Regions from separate parts of the Pseudoalteromonas tunicata genome, predicted to be linked through region 2. Evidence: predicted binding sites of a transcription regulator. Region 2 holds the regulator's gene; the other holds the start of a gene.
What was found. The regulator NrdR, encoded in region 2, represses ribonucleotide reductase genes. The targets are predictions, from matches to a motif close to AAACACNANATNTNGTGTTT.
Positions count from the first base shown of each region.

Region 1: the regulator NrdR is predicted to act here: its motif matches at 2,647-2,666, upstream of nrdA (class 1a ribonucleoside-diphosphate reductase subunit alpha).

Region 1 covers NZ_CP011032.1:1,988,480-1,992,869, reverse strand. Annotated here, with positions in the region: gene nrdB (class Ia ribonucleoside-diphosphate reductase subunit beta) at 1-212, opposite strand, end outside; gene nrdA (class 1a ribonucleoside-diphosphate reductase subunit alpha) at 266-2,548, opposite strand; gene PTUN_RS09040 (HAD family hydrolase) at 2,949-3,602, opposite strand; gene ubiG (bifunctional 2-polyprenyl-6-hydroxyphenol methylase/3-demethylubiquinol 3-O-methyltransferase UbiG) at 3,609-4,316, opposite strand.
Region 2 covers NZ_CP011032.1:931,680-936,069, reverse strand. Annotated here, with positions in the region: gene ribBA (bifunctional 3,4-dihydroxy-2-butanone-4-phosphate synthase/GTP cyclohydrolase II) at 1-502, opposite strand, end outside; gene PTUN_RS04320 (riboflavin synthase) at 573-1,229, opposite strand; gene ribD (bifunctional diaminohydroxyphosphoribosylaminopyrimidine deaminase/5-amino-6-(5-phosphoribosylamino)uracil reductase RibD) at 1,233-2,354, opposite strand; gene nrdR (transcriptional regulator NrdR) at 2,359-2,808, opposite strand; gene glyA (serine hydroxymethyltransferase) at 2,975-4,231, opposite strand.

The sequences.
Region 1 (4,390 bases), 1.1 Mb from region 2:
TTTTCATGATCGGGTAAGTTTTCGAAATCTACACGGTCTTTACTTACATCAACTTCTTCTGGGCGCCAAAAAAAGGAAAGTTGTTTTTCAATTAACTTTTCGAAAATAGGGTGCTTTTGTTGATCGTATCGTGAAACATTGACAGATTGGCCGAAAAACATCGGTTCTTTTAATTGGTTATTATGATTACGGCTAAAAGTTGAATAAGACATAGTATTTCTCAAAGACAAACAGAAAATGGGCAAGAAAGCTTGCCCAATATTTTTTATATTTTACACGCACCGCCTGCGCAATCGTCGTCAGCATCGGCAACAATTTCGTTTTGGGCATCAGATGCACCATCGCGGGTATTATGGTAATAAAGCGTTTTAACGCCAAATTTGTATGCTGTTAATAAATCTTTTAATAACAACTTCATCGGCACTTTGCCACCCTCAAATTTACCCGGATCATAATTGGTATTGGCAGAAACTGTTTGGTCGATAAATTTCTGCATAATGCCAACTAATTGTAAATAGCCATCATTTGAAGGAATATCCCACAATAGCTCATATTGATCTTTGAGTCTTTCATACTCAGGTACAACTTGTTTTAAGATCCCGTCTTTGCTGGCTTTAACACTTACATGACCACGTGGTGGTTCGATACCGTTGGTTGCATTAGAGATTTGTGACGAAGTCTCTGAAGGCATTAATGCAGATAAAGTAGAATTACGCATACCATATTGTTTAATACTTTGACGAAGACCATCCCAATCTAAACGCAGTGGTTCAGAACAGATTTGATCTAAATCTTTTTTATAAGTATCAATTGGCATTAGACCTTGAGAATAGGTTGTCTCATGGAATTTAGGGCATGCACCTTTTTCTTTAGCAAGTTCATTCGACGCTTTCATTAAATAATATTGGATCGCTTCAAACGTTTGATGAGTTAGTGCGTTAGCACTACCATCAGAATACTTTTTACCATTTTTTGCTAGATAATAAGCGTAATTGACCACACCTACACCAAGAGTACGGCGGTTCATGGTTGCATTTTTAGCAGCCGGAACAGGATAATCTTGATAATCTAGTAAGTTATCTAATGCACGTACGGCTAATTCAGCTAATTCTTCCAACTCGTCTAATGAATCAATCGCACCTAGGTTAAAGGCTGATAAGGTACAAAGTGCGATTTCACCTTCTTCATCCATAACGTGTTTTAAAGGTTTTGTTGGTAATGCAATTTCCAAACATAAGTTTGATTGGCGAATTGGAGCAACCTTTGAATCAAATGGGCTATGGGTATTACAGTGATCAACATTTTGTAAATAAATACGACCTGTACTTGCACGCTCTTGGACAAACATTGAGAACAATTCAATGGCCTTGATGCGTTTTTTACGAATTGCAGGGTCTTGTTCATATTGTACATACAAGCTTTCAAACAATGCTTGATCTTCAAAGAAAGCATCATATAAACCAGGTACATCTGATGGACTAAATAAAGTGATGTAATCATCTTTAATTAATCGAGAATACATAACCTTGTTAAACTGTACGCCGTAATCGAGATGACGCACGCGGTTATCGTCAACACCACGATTATTTTTAAGTACCAATAAGTTTTCAACTTCTAGATGCCACAGAGGGTAAAAGAGTGTCGCAGCGCCGCCACGAACACCACCTTGTGAACAGCTTTTAACAGCAGTTTGAAAGTGTTTATAAAATGGAATACACCCTGTATGGTATGCTTCGCCATTTCGAATAGGGCTACCTAACGCACGAATTCGACCAGCATTAATACCAATCCCAGCGCGTTGGCTCACATATTTAACAATCGCAGATGACGTCGCATTTATTGAATCTAAACTGTCACCACACTCAATTAGTACACAAGAACTAAATTGACGAGTAGGGGTACGTACACCGGCCATAATTGGCGTTGGTAAGGAAATTTTAAACTGCGAAACTGCATCATAAAAACGTTTAATATAATCTAAACGAATTGATTGTGGGTATTTTGAAAATAAACTTGCCGCAACTAAGATATATAAAAACTGGGCGCTTTCGTAAATTTCACCTGTTACGCGGTTTTGAACTAAATATTTACCTTCTAGTTGCTTAACCGCAGCATAACTGAATGTTAGATCTCGGTTATGATCAAGTACTTCGTCGAGTTGTTCAAATTCAGCTTGCGTATAATCCGCTAAAAGATGCGCATCATAACGGTTGTCTTCCACCATTTTAACAACATGGTCATACAGACGTGGTGGTTCAAACTGACCATAGGCTTTTTTACGTAGGTGAAAAATCGCCAAACGAGCCGCTAAAAATTGATAATCAGGCGATTCTTTTGAAATTTGATCAGCTGCCGCCTTAATGATGGTTTCATGAATGTCTTCAGTGCGGATCCCATCATAAAACTGGATATGAGATTTTAGTTCTACTTGTGAGACTGAAACGTTGTTAAGTCCCTTTGCAGCCCATTCAATGACACGATGGATTTTATCAAGATCAAGCAATTCCTTGCGCCCGTCTCGTTTACTCACAGATAGTTGTTTATTCATATTTATGCCTGCATTTCCTAGGGTGTTAGCGAAATTTATTGTTTTATTTTTAGGCGAGTGGCCTGAATATTAATGTTGTGCCGAAGTGGTTAGCATTTAAACACTATATATAGGGGCAACTTAATTATGGATCACAAGATAGAGTGGTATGATTTTATTTGCAAGGGACAGAATTGGCTATGATTGTGGATAAGTTGGCGATAAATATAAAAGGTTAGCTAACACTAACCTTTTGTCTTTTGATTCATTAGAAATAATTAAAAATCAACATCTGATCTTCAATAAAAAATTATTTATTTTTTTTTATTCTTTTGCTGGTTTTTAGTACCAACAAAACAATTAATTAACGGCAATGAATAATAAATAAACTACATGTAGTGTTATCGGTTGGTGAAAAACACTATATATAGTTGCTTAGTTGTTGAGCATCTGCGCATATAAAATCAGCATACCAGCTTAAAATATCGTCTGTTGACGCAATGTAACCCCAATTGGCGATGGCTGTTTTCATCTGTGCAGCTTGTCCTGCCTGAATGTCCCTTTGAGCATCACCAACGTATAAACAAGCACTTGGAGCCACATCTAATCGTGTCGCAGCTAATAACAAAGGCTCGGGGTAGGGTTTGGCAACTTGTAATGTATCGCCACATACCACAGCCTTACATTCTGCCAGTAACGTAAAATGCTGCAGCAAAGGTAAAGTTAAAAATGTTGGTTTATTTGTCACTATTCCCCATTGGATGTTTCTTTCATTGAGTGACAGTAATAAAGATTCGATGGCTGGATAGTAATGTGTGTGCTGAGCAATATTTGCTAGGTAATAATCTAAAAATTGCTGCTGCAAAATTGTGTGATTAAGACTTGGCCAATCTTTGGCACCAAATCCAGCCCTCAACATGGCTAAACTACCATTTGACGCTTCAACAGTGTAGAGCGCTTTGCTAAGCGGTTGCCGACCATGTTTTATTAGCACGGTATTAAGTGCTACGCCTAAATCATCTGCTGTGTTTAATAAGGTGCCATCTAGGTCAAACAGTACGGCTTGAAAAGTCATATAATGTTACACCTTTTCAAAATAAAGAATGTAATTGACGCTTACGTCAGAGCCAAGAGAATATTGGCCCGATATTGGGTTATAGCTCAGTCCCTTACTTGCACGCACTTTAAGGTCATATTTCTCAGCCCAGTTGATTAATTGCGCTGGACGAATAAATTTTTGATGGTCATGGGTGCCATTAGGAACCATTTTTAAGATTTTTTCTGCGCCAACTATGGCAAAAAGATAGGATTTAAGAGTTTTATTGAGTGTTGAAAAGAATACTTGGCCTCCCGGTTTTACTAATTGCGCAATCGATTGAATGATTGATTCTGGATCGGGCACATGTTCAAGCATTTCCATACAAGTAATGACATCGAAGCTTGCTGGATGCTGATTGGCAAAATCTTCAGCAGTAGTTTGCACATAGTCGACTTTTACCCCAGTTTCTAAACTGTGAAGTTTTGCGACATTAAGTGGCTCTTGACCCATATCGATACCGGTCACACTTGCGCCCATTCGGGCCATGCTTTCACTTAAAATGCCCCCACCACAGCCTACATCTAACGTTTTTTTATCAAATAAACCACCTGCATGATCCATGATAAAATCAAGCCGTAGCGGGTTTATCTCATGTAATGGTTTAAAATCACCCGTCAGATCCCACCAGTGTTGTGCCACGGCTTCAAATTTGGCTATTTCTTGTTGATCTACATTCTGATGTACGGTCATAAAAAGCTTCCTAGTTAATCTGAGCGCATTATAAAGGGGTAAATTACAAATTCACAAAGATTTACGCCCTGTAA
Region 2 (4,390 bases):
GATTGAGAATTTCCACAATCACTGATGAAGGCTCACATCCAGCTAATCGCGCCAAATCACAACCCGCTTCGGTGTGGCCAGCTCGTGTTAATACACCTCCTGGTTGCGCCATAATTGGAAAAATATGACCAGGCTGTACGATATCAGTTGGTACAGCACCTTTGGCAACAGCAGCTTGAACAGTGCGAGCGCGATCTGCAGCTGAAATCCCCGTTGTTACACCTTTTGCAGCCTCAATCGACATTGTGAAGTTAGTCGAAAACTGTGCGCCGTTATTGCGTACCATTAAAGGTAAATCAAGCTGGCGACAACGGTCTTGTGTTAACGTTAAACAAATTAAGCCGCGACCATAAGTGGCCATGAAGTTGATAGCGTCTGCACTGATGTGCTCGGCCGCCATAATCAAGTCACCTTCATTTTCTCGGTCTTCGTCATCCATAAGAATAACCATTTTACCGGCACGAATGTCTTCAATAATTTCTGCTGCGCTGTTGAGTTTCATTGCTTACTCGCTGTTGCTGTTGTCATCTAAATAGAGCACTATTTAACGTTTTAATTTGGATAATGGTTTATTAAATAAAACCCGCTTGGGTTAATAAATCCATCGATACATTATTTTTTTCTTGGTCGTGCGTACCCGGCAGCGTCAATAAACGCTCCATATAACGCGCGAGTTGATCGACCTCTAAGTTGACTGTTGAACCCACTTTAAAGTGGCTAATAGTAGTTTCAATTGCCGTATGCGGCACTATTGTCAACTTAAATTGTGATGCATTAAGCTCATTTACGGTAAGACTAATGCCATCGATACAGACAGAGCCTTTATAAGGAATATACTTTAATAAATGTGTAGGAGCGCTGAGCCAATAATCTACCGCACGGCCATTTGCTTGCATCGCCACCACAGTAGCAATACCATCAATATGCCCAGAGACTAAATGACCACCTAAACGCGATGTTGGCATAAGGGCTTTTTCTAAATTCACCTTTTGACCAACAGTGTAATGAGCAAAACCTGTTAAGCTCAGAGTCTCTTGCGAAACATCAGCCATAAATCCGTCTGCTAATAACCGCACAACTGTTAAACAAACACCATTCGTCGCGATGCTATCGCCTAATTGTACGTCAGATAAATCAAGCTTCCCCGTTTTCACCGTAACAGATAAATCGCCACCGATTTTTTTCAGAGCGCTGATTTGGCCAACGGCTGCAATAATTCCAGTAAACATAGTTTAATGATCACTCTTTTTATAAGATGCCGTAATCTTTAAGTCGACGCCGACCATCGAGACATCATCTATCGATAATTCAGTTACTTCAGCCATAGATTCTAACACGGGTAATTGTAAAAGGCTTTTCCCGCTGTGGCCGATTAATTTTGGTGCCAGGTAAAAAATAAACTGATCAACCAAACCTTGCTGCGCCATTTGCCCAGCTAAAGTATGGCCGGCTTCAAGCCAAATATGATTAATTCCACGTGCACCAAGCAATTGCATTGCTTGTGATAAATCAACTTGGCCATTTAACTCAGGTACTAGCAGATGAGATACGAAATGAGGCCATCGCTCTGAAATATCAAGCTTGGTAGTCAAGATAATCACCGGGCTCTCGATTTGAAAAAAAGCAAGGTCGGGTGTTAATCGATGCTTAGAGTCAATCACTACACGAATCGGCTGGCGCAACTGCGCTAAAGAAAATGGTGGGTTAATCAATTCATCATAACGTACATTCATTTTGGCATTATCAACCAGCACGGTATCAGCACCAGTCAGAACTGCACAACTTTGCGCTCGATAATCTTGCACTTGAGCACGAGCAAGAGGGCCGGTTATCCATTTGCTTAGTCCATTAGCAAGCGCGGTTTTACCATCAAGGCTCGCTGCTAATTTACACTGAACAAAAGGCATAGCGTTTCGCATGCGCTTTAAAAAACCAACATTGAGCGCTTCGGCCTCCACTTGCATTAAGCCATGTGCAGTTTGAATTCCTGCTTTTTCTAATATTGCTAAACCACGGCCACTGACAGCAGGATTTGGATCAACCATAGCAGCAATGACCTTAATAACACCGGCATTAACCAGTGCCAAAGCACAAGGACCCGTGCGCCCGGTATGGCTACATGGCTCAAGGGTGACATAAGCAGTGGCACCTAGCGCCTGCTCTTTTGCTTGCGCTAATGCATGCACTTCAGCATGACCTTCGCCCGCTTTTTGATGATAGCCTTGACCCACTATTTGGCCATCTTTAACCAATACACAACCAACATTGGGATTGGGCGACGTGGTATAACGACCTTTTTTTGCTAACTCAATGGCAAGGGCCATATATTGATAATCAAGTGCTGTAAAACTCATAAGGTTACTCTGCTAGTCGAGCTATTTCTTCGCCAAACTCTTTAACATCTTCAAACGAACGATAAACAGATGCAAACCGCACATAGGCTACTTTATCGAGCTTTTTCAGCGCTTCCATTATGCATTCGCCAACAATATGGCTTGGGATTTCACGCTCACCCGTTGAGCGAAGTTGCGACATGATACGATGCACAACCTCTTCGATTTGTTCGGTACTGACGGGGCGTTTTTCAAGTGCGCGATGCAAGCCATTCATTAATTTATCTTCGTTAAAAGGCTCGCGGCTGCCATCTTGTTTAATGACTCGCGGCATCACTAACTCAGCACCTTCAAAGGTCGTAAAACGCTCTTTGCACTCATTACACTCTCGGCGGCGACGTACCTGATGGCCACTACCAACAAGGCGAGAATCTATAACTTTAGTTTCTTTGGCAGTACAAAATGGGCAATGCATACTCGTTCAACCTCTATGTGCAACAATGCAGGTTAGTCCAATCGACCTTGAATGTCTGATTGATAACAAAACTCGCCGTATTATCAATAAAAAAGCCACTTAAAAAGTGGCCTTATAATAACAAAAATTAATTCGCTTGTGCGCTAAATTAATTGCTGTAAAACAATTAAGCGTAAACAGGAAGCTTTTTACAAATTGCTTTTACTTTTTCTTTTACTTGCGCTTGCACTGATGCATCGTTGATGTTGTCTAGAACATCACAAATCCAACCCGCTAACTCTTTTGATTCAGCTTCTTTAAAACCACGACGAGTGATTGCAGGAGAACCGATACGTAAGCCTGAGGTCACAAATGGTGAACGTGGATCGTTAGGTACTGAGTTTTTGTTAACAGTAATGTTAGCATTACCTAGTGCCGCATCAGCATCTTTACCTGTGATATCTTTATCAATCAAATCAAGTAAAAATAAGTGGTTGTCTGTTTTACCAGATACAACTTTATAGCCACGCTCTTGAAGAACTTCAACCATAGCTTGTGCATTTTTTACAACTTGCGCTTGATACACTTTAAACTCAGGCTGTAACGCTTCTTTAAATGCCACAGCTTTTGCTGCAATAATGTGACATAAAGGACCGCCTTGACCACCAGGGAACACAGCACTGTTTAACTTTTTATAAATTTCTTGATCGCCACATGCCGAAACAATTAAACCACCACGAGGGCCTGCTAATGTTTTGTGAGTTGTTGTTGTAACAACGTGAGCAAATGGAATTGGACTTGGGTAAACGCCAGCAGCAATTAAGCCTGCAACGTGAGCCATATCGACGAATAAATACGCGCCTACTTTATCCGCGATTTCACGGAATTTTGCCCAGTCAACAATTCCTGAATATGCAGAGAAACCAGCGATAATCATTTTTGGTTTATGTTCAAGGGCTAACGCCTCAACTTGTGCATAATCGATTTCACCTGTTTCTTCATTCAAACCATATTGAATCGCATTATATGTTTTACCTGAAAAGTTTACGTGTGAACCGTGAGTTAAGTGACCACCGTGAGCAAGACTCATCCCTAATACAGTATCGTGTGGTTGAAGTAATGCTTGAAAAACAGCAGCATTTGCTTGAGAACCCGCATGCGGCTGTACGTTTGCGTAATCAGTGCCAAATAATTCATTTGCACGGTCGATTGCCAATTGCTCTACTACATCAACATGCTCACACCCACCGTAGTAACGCTTACCTGGGTATCCTTCTGCATATTTGTTAGTTAATTGTGAGCCTTGAGCCTCTAAAACGCGTGGGCTACAGTAGTTTTCTGAAGCGATAAGCTCAATGTGCTCTTCTTGACGAGCCGTTTCTTTATTGATTGCTTCGAATAACTCTGGATCAAAATCTGCGATGTTCATGCTGCGTTCTAACATGGGTTCTCCTAGTTGCAACGTATTAAAGGATCAAATTAATGGATCAAACAAGGCGCTATTGTACGCATAAAAGCCGTATTTGCCTACATTGTGAAAGTGAGCATATTTAAACAGCAATTGAAAAAATTTCACAGTGCTTTAAATATGATATTTTTTAAT